Regions from separate parts of the Mesorhizobium sp. WSM3873 genome, predicted to be linked through region 3. Evidence: riboswitches for the same ligand, from Rfam matches in the RefSeq annotation. Region 3 holds a riboswitch; each other region holds the start of a gene.
What was found. Region 3 has a riboswitch for cobalamin ahead of bluB (5,6-dimethylbenzimidazole synthase). Riboswitches for the same ligand answer to the same signal wherever they lie in the genome.
Positions count from the first base shown of each region.

Region 1: another riboswitch for cobalamin. It lies ahead of A9K71_RS15430 (HoxN/HupN/NixA family nickel/cobalt transporter); the one in region 3 lies ahead of bluB (5,6-dimethylbenzimidazole synthase).
Region 2: another riboswitch for cobalamin. It lies ahead of A9K71_RS19710 (CbtB domain-containing protein); the one in region 3 lies ahead of bluB (5,6-dimethylbenzimidazole synthase).
Region 4: another riboswitch for cobalamin. It lies ahead of A9K71_RS18285 (DUF1636 family protein); the one in region 3 lies ahead of bluB (5,6-dimethylbenzimidazole synthase).

Region 1 is NZ_LYTM01000021.1:29,685-33,945, forward strand. Features, by position in the region: gene A9K71_RS15425 (hypothetical protein) at 57-356, opposite strand; cobalamin riboswitch at 871-1,062, shown strand; gene A9K71_RS15430 (HoxN/HupN/NixA family nickel/cobalt transporter) at 1,152-2,219, shown strand; gene A9K71_RS15435 (HWE histidine kinase domain-containing protein) at 2,758-4,227, opposite strand.
Region 2 is NZ_LYTM01000034.1:3,841-8,101, reverse strand. Features, by position in the region: gene cbiB (adenosylcobinamide-phosphate synthase CbiB) at 1-73, shown strand, start outside; gene cobO (cob(I)yrinic acid a,c-diamide adenosyltransferase) at 80-709, opposite strand; gene cobU (bifunctional adenosylcobinamide kinase/adenosylcobinamide-phosphate guanylyltransferase) at 711-1,232, opposite strand; gene A9K71_RS19715 (CbtA family protein) at 1,225-2,022, opposite strand; gene A9K71_RS19710 (CbtB domain-containing protein) at 2,038-2,217, opposite strand; cobalamin riboswitch at 2,254-2,452, opposite strand; gene A9K71_RS19705 (gamma-glutamylcyclotransferase) at 2,523-3,209, opposite strand; gene A9K71_RS32685 (aromatic ring-hydroxylating dioxygenase subunit alpha) at 3,350-3,925, shown strand; gene A9K71_RS32680 (SRPBCC family protein) at 3,925-4,261, shown strand, end outside.
Region 3 is NZ_LYTM01000023.1:315,474-319,734, forward strand. Features, by position in the region: gene A9K71_RS17165 (DUF2277 domain-containing protein) at 1-153, opposite strand, end outside; gene A9K71_RS17170 (exodeoxyribonuclease VII small subunit) at 348-599, opposite strand; gene A9K71_RS17175 (histone deacetylase family protein) at 603-1,529, opposite strand; cobalamin riboswitch at 1,644-1,822, shown strand; gene bluB (5,6-dimethylbenzimidazole synthase) at 1,865-2,602, shown strand; gene A9K71_RS17185 (hypothetical protein) at 2,633-3,613, opposite strand; gene A9K71_RS17190 (TetR/AcrR family transcriptional regulator) at 3,758-4,261, opposite strand, start outside.
Region 4 is NZ_LYTM01000027.1:28,442-32,702, forward strand. Features, by position in the region: gene cobN (cobaltochelatase subunit CobN) at 1-99, opposite strand, end outside; gene cobW (cobalamin biosynthesis protein CobW) at 117-1,154, opposite strand; gene A9K71_RS18285 (DUF1636 family protein) at 1,156-1,584, opposite strand; cobalamin riboswitch at 1,623-1,822, opposite strand; gene A9K71_RS18290 (winged helix-turn-helix domain-containing protein) at 1,852-3,051, opposite strand; gene A9K71_RS18295 (NADH-quinone oxidoreductase subunit A) at 3,377-3,742, shown strand; gene A9K71_RS18300 (NADH-quinone oxidoreductase subunit B) at 3,733-4,261, shown strand, end outside.

The DNA.
Region 1 (4,261 bases), on a different contig from region 3:
GCCGACGCTGGGGGCTTGGAAGGCACTCAATGGGCGGTGCCCTCCTTCGCCCCACATCACACCCTCCCGCCTTTTTTCAGAACTTCGGCGGCATCAAAAGCGCCTTGCGCGCCTGGTTCATTGGCATGAAACATTATGACCGTGACACCGATATCAGCCGTCGGAGCATACATGGGCGTGCTAATGGTTGTTCCACTGTAAGTACCGTAAGCCGTGCTGCCCATTACCGTTGCATTTGCGCTACCGAACGTATTGCTGGACATACCGACAAACCTGGAGCCGGAGGCAGTTGAAGCTTGCTCAAACCGAAAGTGCGTATAGCCGCGAGACAGAGTTGCCTCAGCCGCCTTCTTCATTGTGATCGCGCCGGCAGACCCAGTGAAAAGAGCTCCGCTAGCGTGAGTATCCAACCGTACTACGTTTGGAGCCAGCGGCATCTCTGATGTAGTTGCGCAGCCAGCTAGAGCCAGCGCGGCAATTAAAGCAACAGCCCGATACATTGTGTCCCGCCTCCCAAGGTTCGGCGAGTAGAGCACATATTTGCTGGCTATGCGAGCGCGCAGTAGGCGGCCATCCACAGCTGTGGAATGGAAATGTTCTCTTTTGCTTGGGTGACTAAGAAAAAGGCCGCAGCTTGTTCTTCACACAGCACTATCTTCTTTCCGCCGCCTCTTGCCAGGAAGATGCATAACGATAGCCTTACATTAGCGCGATGTAATGGTGTAGAAACCTTCCGCTTGGCCTACTTGTGGTCAATCGGGCCAACGATAGCGTCATCCCGCCTCGCAGCGCCTGCCGCAATCCTTTCGTCACGATGGCGTGAGGGGCCTCTGGCCGTCGGAGTTGTCGATTGACTGGCCAACCGCGGTGTGGCGAATTCGCGCTGATGGTTCCCTTCGGGGATCAAAAGGGAACGCGGTGCGGAGAAATCCAAAGCCGTGGCTGCCCCCGCAACTGTAAGCGGCATGCCGTTTTCACGATGCCACTGGCTGCATGGGCCGGGAAGGCGAAAGCGGCGGCAATCCGCGAGCCAGGAGACCTGCCATCATGGACGTCAAAGCAGAACATCGGACGGGGTGATCCGGTGTGCGCGCCTGGCCGGACGGCGGGGCGAGTTCCCTGCGATGACAGGCAACGTCAAAGGCAGAACCATGCTGATCCAACTATCGAAAATGCTGAACAAAAGCGCGCCCGACCTGAAGGCCAGACTGATAACAATCTACGGCGCGCTCGCCATTCTCAACGTCGGGGCGTGGCTGTGGGCTTTCGTCGCCTTCCAGGACAAGCCGACATTGCTTGGCGTCGCTCTCGTCATTTATGGCCTCGGCTTGCGCCATGCCGTCGATGCCGACCACATAGCGGCCATCGACAATGTCACGCGCAAGCTGATGCAGAACGGCAAACGGCCGGTCTCCGTCGGTTTCTTTTTCGCACTCGGCCATTCGACGATCGTCGTCATCGTCGCTGCGGCTATCGCGGCGGCAACGTCCCTGCTCGGCCGTTTCCAAAGCCTTCAGGAGATTGGCGGCACGATCAGTACCGGCGTTTCCGCACTCTTCCTGCTCGCCATCGCGGCGATGAACATCGTCATCTTCTTCTCGATCTACAGAAGCTATCGGCGGGTGCGGGCCGGTGGGGCGTTTGTCGAGGAGGATCTGGACCTGCTGCTCAACAATCGCGGCTTCCTGGCCCGCGTCTTCCGCCCGATGTTCCGGCTGGTGTCGCGCAGCTGGCACATGTTCCCACTTGGTTTCCTCTTCGGCCTTGGTTTCGACACCGCGACCGAAGTCGCCATGTTCGGCGTGTCCGCGGCACAAGCGGCCAAGGGCGTGCCGTTCGAAGCCATTCTGGTCTTCCCGGTGCTTTTCGCGGCCGGCATGTCACTGGTCGACACGACCGATGGTGTGATGATGCTCGGCGCCTATGAGTGGGCCTTCGTCAAGCCGATCCGCAAACTGTACTACAACATGACGATCACCCTGGTGTCGGTCCTTGTCGCAGTGCTGATCGGCGGCATCGAGGCGCTCGGCCTGATCGGTGACAAGCTCGGTCTGTCGGGCGGCTTCTGGAACGGCGTCGGCACGCTCAACGACAATTTCAACAATCTGGGCTTCGCCATTATCGGCATCTTCATCGCCGCCTGGGCGATCTCCTACGTCGTCTACAAGGCCAAGGGGCTGGACGATGTGGAGATCGGATCCGCAGCAAAGAATTCATAAGCCGCCGGCCGCGGCTGGCTGCAGCAGGCCAGCCGCATCTCTCTGCCATCAGATCCCGGCGGCTGCCAGCCTGCCTCCTTAAAGCGCCTCGGCAACAGGAAGCCGATGACGGCAAAGGCGACGATCGCCAGCTCTGTCAGCGGTGCCCGGCTTGACATTTTTGTTCCCATTTTGTTCACTGTTGGCCAGACAGCAACAGGAGATCGCCGGCCCGTGCGCACGCGCTTCAAAGGCATGCTGAGGACCCGTAGCCCAAGCCTTTGGAAGTTTGATGGAATTCTGCGCTTGGATAAGCCAGGGGTTAAGGCCTGGGATAAGCCCCATAATCCATAAGCCAGAATCCAGAGTCCAAATATCCAGAGTCCAGAACAGAAAAGCTGGCGCTTTTCTGTTCTAAAAAAGTGGGGAAGGGGAAAGCAAAAATGGGAGCAGCGCAAGCCATTCGGCGTACGGCGCTACGGCGAGGGCTCGGCGGCGCCAGCGAGCTTCCGACGTGGCGGCGAGCCGCCCTGTTCGGTCTCCCAGGATGAAACCGGCGTCACGTCAGCCCGCCGATCTGCTCATCGCCGTCCAGCTCCGCCCCGCGGGCGACAACCACGTTGGGGAGCGGCGCCGAGAGCGTCCAGCGAACGAGGCCGGGCAGCCGTTCCATGGAGGCGCTGCCGGAGAGGCTGGTGGGGACGACGCGTTGGAGAACGACGCTGCCGAAGCCTTTGTGCGGCTTGGCATCCGCGGCCGCGGCAGGTTCGGAAAAATGTTCCTCCCAGACCAGCTCGAAGTCGCTGCCTTCGGGGGCCGGGGCTACCCGCCAGTCCATTCGCACGGTTCCGGCGTCGCCGGCCAGGGCGCCGTATTTCGTCGCGTTGGTGCCCAGCTCATGCAGCGCCATGCCGATGTTCTGCACCGCGTTCAGCCGCAGCGTCACGTCCGGCCCGGATGGCGAGATGCGCTCTTCGTGTCCGAACGGCCGCAGATGTTCGCGCACAAGGTCGGCCATGCCCGCGCCGCGCCAGTCGTTCAGCACCAAAAGGTCGTGCGAGCGCGACAGCGCCATGATGCGTTCGCGGATCTGGTGTTCGAACGCGCGCGGGTCGGTCGCGCGCTTGCTCGTCTCGCGGATCATGGAAAGGATCACCGCGTACTGGTTTTTGACGCGGTGGTTCACCTCGCGCATCAAGAGTTGGATCTGCTGTTCGCTCGCCCGTTTCTCGGTGATGTCGGCGGCCATGCCGAACCATTCCAGGATGCTGCCGGTGTCATCGACGATCGGGATTGCCCGTGAGGTGGTCCAGCCGGCGGACCCGTCGGCGCGCCGCACCCTGTGCTCGAGCTCGAACACGCCGCGCTCCATGATGGCGCGCTCGATCGCCGCCTGGATGCTCGCCTGGTCTTCCGGGAACAGGTATTCGTCGCGCCAGCGGATCGCCGGCCCCTGGGCGCTCGACAGGAAGCCGCGGCCGTCCAGCTCATGCATTTCCTGCCAGTCCGGGCTCATCCGGTAAACCACGTCGGAGCTGGCATTGACCAGCGCGCGAAACCGCTGCTCGCTTTCGCGCACCTTTGCTGCCGCCAGCACCCGGGCCGTGGTCTCCGAAACGATGCAGAGCACGGCTTCAACCGTGCCGTCCTGCGCCCGCACCGCGGAATAGGAGATGTCGAAATAGACCGTCTTGCCGACCAGGCCGGATCGTTCGATATAGAAAGGCCGGTCCCTGGCCGAGAAGGTTTCGCCGGTTTCGAGAACTCCGCGCAGCAGCGGCTCGAGGTCGGTCCAGAGTTCGGACCAGTTTTCCTCGGCGGGACGGCCGAGCGCGCGCGGATGCTTGTCGCCGATGGTCGGCGCGTAGGCGTCATTGTAGAGCGCGACAAACTCCGGCCCGCAGAAAAGCACGATCTGGGCTTCGGCCGCGAGCATCAGGTCGACCGTCGTCCTCAGGCTGAGCGTCCATGTCTCGATCGGCCCGAGCGGGCTTTCCGACCAGGGATATTCACGAATGAATCGCGCCATCTCGCCGTTTCCGCGAGGCCACGATTCATGGAAG
Region 2 (4,261 bases), on a different contig from region 3:
CGGGCTGCTGATCGGCCTGTTCGCGATTCTGTCGGCGACGGTGATCTACCTGACCATTTTGATCGGCGGCTAAGGCGCCTCAGAATTCAATCCCCTGCTGCGCCTTCACGCCGGCCGCGAAATGGTGCTTGGTCAGCCCCATCTCGGTGACGAGATCGGCGGCCTCCACAAGCAACGGCTTGGCATTGCGGCCGGTGACGACGACATGCAAGCCCTCGCGACGCGCCTTCAGCGCCGCGACCACCTTTTCCAGCTCGAGATAGTCGTAGCGCAGAGCGATGTTGAGCTCGTCGAGGACCACGAGGCTGATTGACGGGTCGGCAATCAGCTCGAGCGCCCTCGCCCAGGCAGCCTCGGCGGCGGCAATGTCGCGCTTCAGGTCCTGCGTCTCCCAGGTGAAGCCCTCGCCCATCGCGTGCCAGACGACGCGATCGCCAAAGGCGGCGAAGGCATCCTTCTCGCCCGTGTGCCATTTGCCTTTGATGAACTGGACGACGCCGACGCGCTTGCCGTAGCCGAGCATCCTCAGCGCCAGGCCGAACGCAGCCGTGGTCTTGCCCTTGCCCGGCCCCGTATTGACGATCAGCAGTCCCTTCTCGATCGTCTTGCCGGCCACCTCGGCATCCTGCACCGCCTTGCGCTTGGCCATCTTGGCTCGATGGCGTTCGGCATCCTTGTCGTCGATGATCGTGTCTTTGATCTCGCCCATGTCACTTCACCTTGAGCGGCAGCCCCGCCACCATCATCAGCACGCTGTCGGCGACAGCCGCGACCTGCTGGTTGAGCCGCCCGGCGGCGTCGCGGAACCGGCGCGCCAGCGCATTGTCCGGCACGATGCCGAGCCCGACTTCGTTAGAGACCACAAACCACGGTCCGCGCGGCTGCGAAAGCACATCCGAGAGCCGCCGGCACTCGGCCTCGATATCGTGGTCCGCCAGCATATGATTGCTCAGCCACAATGTCAGGCAATCGATAAGCACCGGCTGGTGATCGGGCAAGGCGTCGAGCGCGCGGACCAGGTCGAGCGGCGCATCGACGGTGACCCAGCCTTTGCCGCGGCGCGAGCGATGCAGCGCGATGCGCTCGCGCATCTCCTCGTCATAGGCCTGCGCGGTGGCGATATAGGCCCAAGGCGACGGGCTTGCCGCCACCAGGCACTCGGCATGCGCGCTCTTGCCGGAGCGCGCACCGCCGATGATGAAGGTCAGATGGCCGTCCGCGCGATCAGGCAAAGCTGTCGCGCAGGCTGGTCGATGTACCGGTGAAGCGCCCGCGCACCACACCGACGGCCGCACCGAGCACCAGCCAGAAGACCAGATCGGTGAGGGTCACCGCCACCACGAACTGATGGTGCAGCCCCTCGGGAATCGCCGTCTCGAAGCTGACGGGCTGCGGCGCGCCGACTACGTGCGGAGCGACGATCAGCACGACCGCCAGAATTGCCAAGGGCAGCGACTTGCGAAAGGCGATCAATCCAAGGCCGACCGCGGTTGCGGCCACCGTCGAAATCCACCAGATCTGGCGTGGCAGAAGTTCCGCCGCCGGCATGGCCGGCAGTTCCGGCGGCAGGCCGAGGCCGGGCGCGATCGTGAAAACCGCAAAACCGGCAAGGCCCCAGAACACGCCCTGGCGCCAGCTGCCGATGCCACCGGCGAATTCCGACACCGCGACCAGGATCAGTGCGAAGCCGATGCCGGTGACGATGTTTGCGACAACGTTGAAGGCGAAGCGCTCGAAGCCGTCGGCCGGAGCCCAGCCCTCGTCCTCGGTCGGAGCCGCCGCTTCCGTCGACGCAGGAGCGGCGCTGCTCATCGCATTGCCCGCCGGTTCGGCCGAGCTCATGGCAGTGCCAGTTCCAGTGTTGGCGGCATGGTCGTGGTGATGACCGCCGCCCGCCTTTTCATAGACTTCCGCTTTGAGGATCAGCGGCACGGTCGCATAGGCCTGCATGCAGGCAAGCGCGATGCCCGCCACGAGCCCTGCGATCGCCGCGACGAACACGACGTTGCGAAACAGATTCATGATATCGGGCCTTCGTCAGTGGCAGGGAAAAGCCATCGAGTGACGATAGTCGTGGGCAGCGTTGTGGACCGCATCGATGTGCGAGAAGCCGACAAAACCGACGACGAAAATGCCGAGCAGCGCGGCGAGAGCCAGCTGCATGATGCGCGACTGCGAGGAGACGGAGGCGCCGAGGGCGACGGAAGCGGTATTCATGTCTTGTCCTTTCGCCCTCCACCCGAGGGCATCGAAGTCAACTTTCCTGTCGCCGGCAGGTCTCCTGGCTCGCGGATTCGCACCCTTCCCCACCTTCCCGAGGACAAACCTCAGTGGTCTATGGAGAGGACTACCGCACACAGTTGCGGGGGCAGCCACGGCTTAGGGCAAAGACTCCACCCTCACCGCATTCCCTCTTGGCTCCAAAAACGGAACCGACGACGCCATCGACTATAGGCAGAATCGTCGCGACCGGCAAACCAAATTCCGTCACGCCGCAGCGTGATTGCGGCACCGGTTTCGGACTAAGATCCGGCGATCCGCTCGGCGACGAGCTGCTGCAATCGCCACAAATGGCGGTCGTGAATACCGCGCTGTTCGAGGTTCTTCACGGTGTTGTAGAGATAGTCGGCGCCTGAACCCCAGTGGCCGCACGAGGTCGCCAGCCTGTCGACCACCTCGTCTTCGTTGAGTGGGCCGGCATAGGTCGTGCCTTTGCGATTGATAACGAAGGCAAGCGCTCTCAACGGTCCCTTGTCGGTTGCGAGTTGCAGCAGGCGAGGTCGGTAGCTGGTCGGCTTCAGCGTCATCTCGCGGCGAAAAAGCCTGTCCAAGGCCTGCCGGCGGTCACCACCGTTCAGGCGGAAAGCAACGCCCTTGCATTGGCCGCCACGATCCAGCGCCATCATCAGGCCGGGGCTTTGCTTGGTGCCGCGCCAGCGCGTCATCTTCATGCAGAAGGAGCGATGCCAGCCGCGTGCCACGGCGACGCGCTCCTCGACATGCTCAATCTCGGGCTTCCAGATCAGCGAGCCGTAGCCGAACAGCCAGAGAGGCTCGGTTGCAGGTAGCTCGGCCTCGAATGCATCCAGCATGGCTTCATAGTCGCTGTCCACGAGATGCTCGGCATCCGGGTCGGGCCCCGGGTCATCGACCGCGCGAAAACAGCGGGCGACCAGTTCCACGGTCAGCGACATCGTTCTTGCAGGCATGCTTGCAATCCTGGGCAGCCGGCGGAACCGCAGGCGATTACGAAGTGACCTTAAGGGCAGCACCCGGAAGCGACAATGGCCGCGCAATTGACAACGGTCCTGCCCGGGTGTCGGCTGTCATCAGCCAAGGGGAGCCGCTCATGCAGCCAAATCCTAGCGAACACAGCCGCTACAATGGCCTCACCAGCCTCGAGCCGACATTGCCTGCAAGCGCCTATCGGGAAGCCGACGCTTACCGGCTCGATCTCGAAGCGATCTGGTATCGGAGCTGGCTCATGGTTTGCCGCGAAGCCGATCTCGCGGAACCTCTTGCCTTTCGAACCGCGCGTATCGGCTCGCAGGAGGTCGTCGTGCTGCGCGACGAGACCGGGAGCTTGCGCGCCTTCCACAACACCTGCCGGCATCGCGGCTCGCAGCTCTGCCAGGAAAGCGAAGGGCGGCTGAAGGCAAGGCTGCTCACCTGCCCCTACCACGCCTGGACCTATTCGCTGCGCGGCGATCTCGTCCGTATCCCATCGAAATCGCTGCCCGAAGGCTTCAACAAGGACAATTATCCGCTCTACCGGGTGGCGCTGTCAGTGTGGCGCGGCCTCGTCTTCATCAATCTCGCAGAGGATCCGATGGCTCGGCGGAAGCCTCCTTCGACTCCGCCTCCCGCGATCTTTCGAATTGGCCGCTGGAGACGCTCGTCCCCGGGCACCGGCTCACCAAGGTGATGAACTGCAACTGGAAAATCTTCTGGGAGAACTTCAACGAATGCCTGCATTGCCCTGGCGTCCATAAGGACCTGTCGCGGCTGGTGCCGATCTATGGCCGCGGCCTGATGGCGAGGCATGACGATCCGGAATGGGCGCGCTATGCGGATAATGATGCGCCGGAGTTTTCCGGCGGCCTGCGCGCCGGCGCCGAGACCTGGTCGCGCGACGGACGCGTCCATGGACCGGTCTTTGCTGGGCTGACGCCGGCCGAGCGAGCCGCCGGCCAGACCTACGCTACCTCGCTGCCCTCGATGTTCGTCGTCGGCCATGTCGACTATGTCCGCACGGTGCGTC
Region 3 (4,261 bases):
CGCCTCGACGGCGTGGTTGAAGGCATGCTCGTTGCGCTTGGACGGCTTGGTCGCGCCGCTCAGCTTGCGCACGAACTGCAGCGCCGCGTCATGGACCTCGTCGTCGGTCGCCGGCGGATCGAAGTTGAACAGGGTCTTGATGTTTCGGCACATGCTTTAACTCCTTACCTGCTTTCTGCCCGAACCGGTCTGACATTGTGCACCGAGGTGTGTTGAGATTCAGGTCAGACCGAGCGGAAAATGGCAGGTTCCGAGTGCCGGAGCGGAGCGTACTTGAAAGCATCTGAGCACCGGAACCGCAGGAAGCCGCCGTTTGCAGGCCGGCCTCACCTGAATCTCAATATACCTCACTCGGCGTCGAGCGGCTCCGTTCCAATCGGCTTGCCGTCGCGCGAAAGCCTGATCTTCTCGACCTTGTCCTCGGCGGCCTTGAGCAAGCGGTCGCAATGAGCCTTCAGCGCCTCGCCGCGCTCGTAGATCTTGATCGACTGGTCGAGCGGAACGTCGCCGCGCTCCAGATCATCGACGATCTTCTCCAGCGCGTCGAGCGCCTGTTCGAAGCTCATCGCCTTGACGTCTTGGTTAGCTTCATCAGCCATCATTCATCCCTTCATCAGCCGCCCGACATGGGCGGCGACCGAAAATGCCAATCCTTGCAGATCGTAACCGCCCTCCAGCAGGCTGACGAGCCGGTTGCCGCTGTGGCGCCCGGCGCGCTCCATCAGCTGGCCGGTCGCCCAGTCGAAATCATCCTCGGTCAGGTTGATCGCGGCCAGCGGATCGCGATGGTGCGCATCGAAACCGGCGGAAATGATGATCAGATCCGGCTGGAAGGCGTCGATCGACGGCAGCACGCGCGACAGGAAGGCGTCGCGGAACGTGTCGCTGCCGGTGCTCGGCGCAAGCGGCGCGTTGACGATGTTGCCGGCGCCGGTCTCGCTCTTGGCACCGGTGCCCGGATAAAGCGGCATCTGGTGGGTCGAGCAATAGAGCACCGACGGATCGTCCCAGAAAATGTCCTGCGTGCCGTTGCCGTGATGCACATCCCAATCGACGATGGCGACGCGCTCGGCCAGATGCTTCTCCTGCGCATAACGGGCGGCGATCGCCGCGGTGTTGAACAGGCAAAAGCCCATCGCGGTCGCTTTTTCGGCGTGATGGCCGGGCGGACGCGCGGCAACGAAGACATTGGCGGCACGGCCCTCGAACACATCGTCGACTGCGGCGTTGGCCGCGCCGATCGCCGTCACCGCCGCCTGCCAGCTTTTCGGGCTGGCGCTGGTGTCGGCATCGATCGAGACGATCCCCGTCTCGGGAATCGCAGCGCGGACACGGCCGACGAAATCCTCCGGATGCGCGTAAAGGATCGTCGCCTCGTCGCCTTCCGGCGCCTCGACGCGGTCGAGGGCCGAAAAAGCCTCGTCGTCGAGCACGCGCTCGATGGCGCGCAAACGGTCGGGCCGCTCGGGGTGGCCGGGCGGCGTGAGGTGTTCCAGGAATACCGGATGAGTGTAAAGACGAGTGGTCATGGCGCCTAATCTAGGCACCTGTCGCACGGATAGCCATGTTTCAGCGCCGAATGATTGGGGAAATCGCGCCCAATCGTGTCGCTGGCGGCATTGGCCCGGCTTCGGCTTCGCGATAAGGTCGCGTCGCTGCCTGGTGCCCGCAACGCGGGAGAATCGGGAACACGGTTGAAATCCGTGGCGTGCCCAACGCTGTGAGGGGGACCGCGCCGGCAAACGCCACTGTCCCAGACGGGAAGGCGCCGGATGCGGGTCGATCCCGAGCCAGAAGACCGGCCCGGCAGACATGGTCATCCGCATGGTCAGGCGGAGGACTGCTTATCGCAAGGGGACAAGCGATGCAGGCACGAACAGCCGCCGCCGGCGGCGATGACTTTGACCAATTGGCGCGCGACGCCGTCTACCGAGCCATGTTCACCCGGCGCGACGTGCGCAGCCATTTCCTTGCCGACGATCTCGACGACAGCGTTTTGGCGCGGCTGCTCACCGCGGCACACCACGCGCCGTCGGTCGGCTACATGCAGCCCTGGAACTTCATCGTCATCCGGGACGCCACAAGGCGGCGGCAGGTGCGCGACCTGTTTTTGGCCGCGCGCGAACAGGAACTGCCGGCGATCGAGGTGGAGCGGCGGGCGCTCTACCGCAAGCTGAAGCTCGAGGGCATCTGCGAAAGCGCGCTCAACCTCTGCATCACCTGCGACCGCCAGCGCTCGAAGAACTCGCCGCTCGGGCGCTGGCACAATCCGGAGATGGACCTCTACAGCACCGTCTGCGCGGTGCAGAATTTCTGGCTCGCGGCGCGGGCGGAAGGCGTCGGGGTCGGCTGGGTGAGCATCATCGAGCCCGAAGCACTGAAGCGACTGCTGTCGATCCCCGAGCACGTCACGCCGATCGCCTATCTCTGCGTCGGCCGCGTCTCGGAATTCGCGCCGAGGCCCGACCTCGAAGCGCATGGCTGGGGCAAGCGCCTGCCGCTGCCCGAGCTGGTGATGAGCGAGACCTTTTGCGGCGCCGGCGAGGCGCCGCTCAAATCGGCGATCGCTCGCCTTGGTTCCCGTGAAGGGGCGAAGCCGTGATCAGGCGGCCTTCGTGGCCGGGGCTGCTGCTCAAGCGGTCCTTGGCGAATCCCAGCGCGAGCCGCCGAAGGGGCTGAGCGCCTTGTCGCGCAATTCCCTGAACTTGGACGAGGCTTCGGCCAGGCGCCGGTCCCATTCCGGATTGGGGACCTGGCCCTCGATGGTGGCGAAGTAGACCTGCATCAGCGAAGCGATGGCGAAGGGCTCGATGAAAGCCGCCTTGAAGGCCCAGGCGAAGACGATGGCCAACACGAAGGCCCAGCCGGCAAGCTGGCCCGGCATGGCCCAGAGGATCGCGGCGGCGGGCGCCAGCATCAAAAGGAAAATGACGAAGGAAACGCCCCACATGATCACCGCCAGCCAGACGGCGTTCTTGACCATCAACTTGCCGTTCTGCGCGTAGAGCACGACGCCTTGCCTGGCGGTCTCGAAAGGCGAGTTGGAATTGGTGCGGATGTTGTAGCCGAGGATGATCTCGTCGACATAGGTCAGCGACAGGCGGATGACGGTATTGATGAAGCTCACCAGACCGCTTAAGCCTGGAATGGGTAGGAACGCAGCAACGCCGCCGATCAGCCCTGTGATGGCGCGGATGGCGCCTTTCACCAGCTGGTCGACGACGAAAAGGATGTTGGCCTCGGCGAAGCGCTTCGTCACCACTTCGCGCGCATAGGCGATCTGGCCCTGGCCGTCGGGAACGTCCTGCCCGTCGATCAGATGGACCATGACGGCGATATGGCCTGCCTTGAGCACATAGAGAATGTATTCGCGGATCCAGTAGACGGCGATCGAGACCACGCCGAAGCCGACCACCCCACCCCACAAGGCAAAGGACATCGGCCCGTCCGGATCGGTCGAGATGTGGCCGACGCCGTAACCGACGCTGGCGCCGGTGCCGGTCGCTGTTATGTAGGCCACCGTGATGCCGAAATAGACGATGATGCGAAAGACGATGAACGGCCACGTCCGCATCATGATGGACACCGACCGGCCGATGCTGAAGTCCCACATGGCCCCGACCCTCCGCCTCAGAGAATTGGCGGGAGAGGATGCGCTCGCTCCTGCCAAAGTCAATGTCGGAGGGATTTTGAGCGGGGGACAATTGTCTGAGGCAGCGCGGACCCGAGTGATTGCCCGCAACGCCGCGACCGGATGCTATTTGGTTTTCAGGCCTTCCAGCAGCTGCTTGAACGCCGCCACAACCTTCTTCGACGTCGCTTCCGGATCCTTGGCATTGGCGATGCGCTGCGAGGCCTGGCTACTGGCGCCGTTGATGAGCCGCGCTGCGGTCTCGGGATCGAGATCGGGAACGACGACGCCCTCCTCCTGCAGCTTTGACAGGTGATCGGTCATTGAAGCCGTGCAGGCGCTGGCGTTGGGCCACTGAGCCGGATCGCCGAGCACGGCCGGGCCGTCCCTGAACATGATGCGCTGGATTTCCGGCTCAAGCGCCATCTCGATATAGGTGGTGCATTCGTCGACGAAATGCTGCCAGCGAGTAGGCGCCCGCGAGGCCACCTCGTTCACCCGCGCCGCCATCTCGGCGTCAATCTCGGCGATCACCGCCTGCAGCAGCCCCTTCTTGTCGCCGAAATGATGATAGAGCGCGCCGCGCGTCAGACCCGCCGAAGCGGTGAAATCGTCCATCGAGGCCTCGGC
Region 4 (4,261 bases), on a different contig from region 3:
GGTGAAGGACAGGGCCACGACATCCGCAGGCGTCTGCCTGAGGTCGATCGGCTCGGCGAGATCGTCGAGCGAGGCGGATGTCGTGGTGAGGATGTGCATCGCGGTTCGGTCTTGCCTCAGCCGGCGAGGATACGCTCGATCGCCGGGCGGTTCAGCCCTTTGAGGCCGATGACGACGAGCCGCGATCGGCGGTCGTCGTTCGACGTCCAGGCGCGGTCGTAATAGTGGTTGACGCGCGGGCCGACGGCCTGGAGCAGCAGCCGCATCGGCTTGCCACCCACCTCGACAAAGCCTTTGACGCGCAGAACGTTTTCCTGCTCGGCGGCGAGAGCGACGCGCTTTGCCAGCTCATCCGGACTGGCGATGGACGGGATATCGAGGACGAAGGAGTCGAAATCGTCATGCTCATGGTCGAGCTCGTCATCGTGATGGGTCTTGCGGTTCTCGATGTCGTCTTCGACGGCGAGGCCAAGACCGAGCAGCACCGACGGGTCGACCTTGCCCTGTGCGGTCGGTACGACCTTGACGGCGCGCGCCACGTGCTCGCCGATGACGGCGTTGGCGCGCTCCGAGCCGGCCGCGTCCATCAGATCGCTCTTCGACAGGATGATCAGGTCGGCGCAAGCGATCTGGTCCTCGAACACCTCTTCGACCGGATCATCGTGGTCGAGGGAATCGTCGGCGGCGCGCTGCGCCTGCAGGGCGTCCATATCGGCGGCGACGCCGCCGTCGGCCAGCGCCGGACCGTCGACCACGGCGATGACGCCATCGACCGTCACGCGGCTCTTCACCGTCGGCCACTGGAAGGCCTGGACGAGCGGCTTCGGCAAAGCGAGGCCGGAGGTTTCGATCAGGATGTGGTCGACTTTCGGCGTGCGCGACAGGATCTGGTCGAGCGCCGGCACGAAATCGTCGGCGACGGTGCAGCAGATGCAGCCATTGGCCAGTTCGACGATGTTTTCCTCCGGACAGGTGTCGACGCCGCAGCCTTTCAGGATCTCGCCGTCGATGCCGACATCGCCGAATTCGTTGACGATGATCGCCAGCCGCTTGCCCTTGGCGTTTTCGAGCAGGTTGCGGATCAGCGTGGTCTTGCCGGCGCCGAGAAAGCCGGTGACGACAGTGCAGGGAACACGGGAGAGGGATGCGGTCATGTCAGTCCTTCAGCAGGTCGAGGGGAGGGATGCGGGCAACCAGGCCGCGCTTGAGGGAATCGGGCCGGCCTCGCCAGGGGATGAGGCCGTCGGTCGAGGTGGCAAAGAGCTTTGCGCCGGTGACGAGGTCGGCGCCGCTGGTCGTTTCCAGGTCACCGAAGACATAGCTCCAGCAGCCGTCGCGCAGCAGCGCCGCGCTCAGGCGGCGTTTGCAATTGCCGAGACACTCGACGGTGCGGATGCGGATTTTCTCGTCCGGCGCGGCGCGGCGCGCGTCTTCGGCAAGGAGGGCGCCGGCGCGCGGATGCGCGTCCGAACCGGTCTCATCGCGGCAGGAGGAGCAGACGATGACGGTCACTTCCGATAGCGCGTCGCGGGGTTCGGACGAAATGTCCGCGGTACTAGCCGGAAAACTGACGTTGCGATCCAAAACCAGGCTCCTTGCCCGGAAAACCCGCCGAGCGATCGGATTCTCATGTCTCAGACGGCAGGTCTCCTGGCTCGCGGGTCGTCGCCTTGCGCCGCCTTCCCGGGAACATCCCAGTGGTTTTCGGCTGAGGCTCGTCGCTCACAGTTGCGGGGACAGCCGCGGATTTGGGTTTTCCCGCACCGCATTCCCTCGTGGCTCCTCCCCTTGCCGGGAGGAGACCGTCTGCGGCGGATTTAGGCTTAGAGGTGCTGGCATGTCAACGCGCGGCTACGACACCGAAATGTCGGCCAACGCCGGCCCAAGGTCGCCGGCCGGCGTAACCTCGATGGTTTCCAAGCCGAGCCATGCCTGCATCTGTTTCAACTCATCGAAGAGCTGTGCGGCTGTTTCGGCGGGAGCGCCGGCTTCGGCAAAAGCCGCATGAACGCGCAGCACGCCGGCCGGGCGGTCGGCTCTCAGATCGACCCGGGCAACGATGCGGTCGCCGAGCAGGAAAGGCAGCACGTAGTAGCCGTACTGGCGCTTCTCGGCCGGCGTGTAGATCTCGATGCGGTAGCGGAAGCCGAAGAGTTTTTCCGTCCGGATGCGTTCGAATACCACCGGATCGAAGGGCGCGAGCAGGGCGCGGGCCTCGATTCGGCGCGGAAAGCGGGCGTCCTTGTGGAGATAGGCGGGCTTGTCCCAGCCTTCGACCTTCACCGGCAGCAGTTCGCCCATCTCGACCAGTTCCTCGATCCTGGCTCTCGTATCGCCAGGCGCCAGGCGGAAATAGTCACGCAGATCGCCATAGGTTGCGATGCCATGGGCGCGGGCGGAAATGCGCAGCAATTGGCGATGCGCGTCCTCGACCGAGGGCACCGGCAGGTCGAGGATGGCCTGCGGCAGAACCCGCTCGGGCAGGTCGTAATAGCGCTCGAATCCTCGCCGGTAGGCGGTGGTGATGCGCCCGGCCCAGAACAGCCATTCGAAAGCGTGCTTGGCCTCGCTCCAGCCCCACCATCCGCCATTGCCCTTGTGGCCTTCGATGTCGGAGGCGGCGATCGGCCCGCGTTCCGCGACTTGCCCGTAGATCTCCTCGATCATCGCCTTGCGCTCGCGGCCCCATTTGGCGAGGCCGAGATACATTTCCTCGCCTTTCTCGGCCCGCTGCATGCGCCAGCGCATCAACGGATAGGTCTCGACGGGCAGGAAGGAAGCCTCATGGGCCCAGTATTCGAAGACGGTTCGCTTGCGGGTGACGGCCGCGTTGTCGAGCAGCGCAAGCGGGTAGGGGCCGAGGCGCGAATAGAGCGGCATATAGTGGGCGCGCACCACGGCGCTGACGGAATCGATCTGCAGCAGGCCAGTTCGGGAAAGCACGCGGGCGAGATGGCGACGATCGGGCGTGCCGGCAGGCCGCGCATCGGTGAAACCCTGCGCGCCGAGCGCAATGCGCCTTGCTGCGGCGAGCGAGATCTTTTCCTTCATCCCTACCGATCCTTTGCCGGGGTTTCCAGTCGGTGATTCCGGCCATGCTAGCAGGCAAATGGCGGGAGATATGTCAGGATAGAAAAGTGGAGTAAAACATGAAGGAAATCAAACAGGAGCGGATCGGACCAGTTTCTTCCGATATGGCGTCCAGGGCCGGATTTTGAACAAGGTTTGACTTGCGTCGCCGAAACCGCTGCGCTAACCCTCGCCGCGTCGCAGCATAGGCCACCTAAAACGGTTCAGCGGGTTAAACTGTCACGCTTCCGCCTTAGAGTCCGTTGCTGTAATCAAAGTGAACTGGCCGCCGAAGGAAAGTCGCCGCATGAGCGCACTCCTAAGTTCGTATCTGCCCATCGTGCTCTTCATCGCAGTGGCGATGGTCGTCGGCCTGGCGCTGATCGTTGCGCCGTTCCTGGTTGCCTACCGCAATCCCGATCCGGAAAAGCTTTCCGCCTATGAATGCGGGTTCAACTCATTCGACGACGCCCGCATGAAGTTCGACATCCGCTTCTACCTGGTGTCGATCCTGTTCATCATCTTCGATCTCGAGGTCGCCTTCCTGTTCCCGTGGGCGGTGTCCTTCTCCAAGCTCGGCATGCTCGGCTTCTGGTCGATGATGGTGTTCCTGGTGGTGCTGACCATCGGCTTTGCCTATGAATGGAAAAAAGGAGCGCTAGAATGGGATTGAACGACAGTTCAGGCACCCTCGTCGCGCCGAAGCCCAAGGGCATCATCGATCCCAACACCGGCAGGCCGGTGGGGGAGGACGATCCCTTCTTCCTCGAGATCAATAATGAGCTGGCCGACAAGGGCTTCCTTGTCACCTCGACCGAGGCGCTGATCACTTGGGCGCGCAGCGGCTCGCTGATGTTCATGACCTTCGGTCTCGCCTGCTGCGCGGTCGAGATGATCCACACCTCGATGCCGCGCTATGACTCAGAGAGGTTCGGCGTCGCGCCGCGCGCGTCTCCGCGCCAGTCCGATATCATGATCGTCGCGGGCACACTGACCAACAAGATGGCGCCGGCGCTGCGCAAGGTCTATGACCAGATGCCGGAGCCGCGCTACGTCATCTCGATGGGTTCGTGCGCCAATGGCGGCGGCTATTATCACTATTCCTATTCGGTGGTGCGCGGCTGCGACCGCATCGTGCCGGTCGACATCTATGTCCCCGGCTGCCCGCCGAGCGCCGAAGCGCTGCTCTACG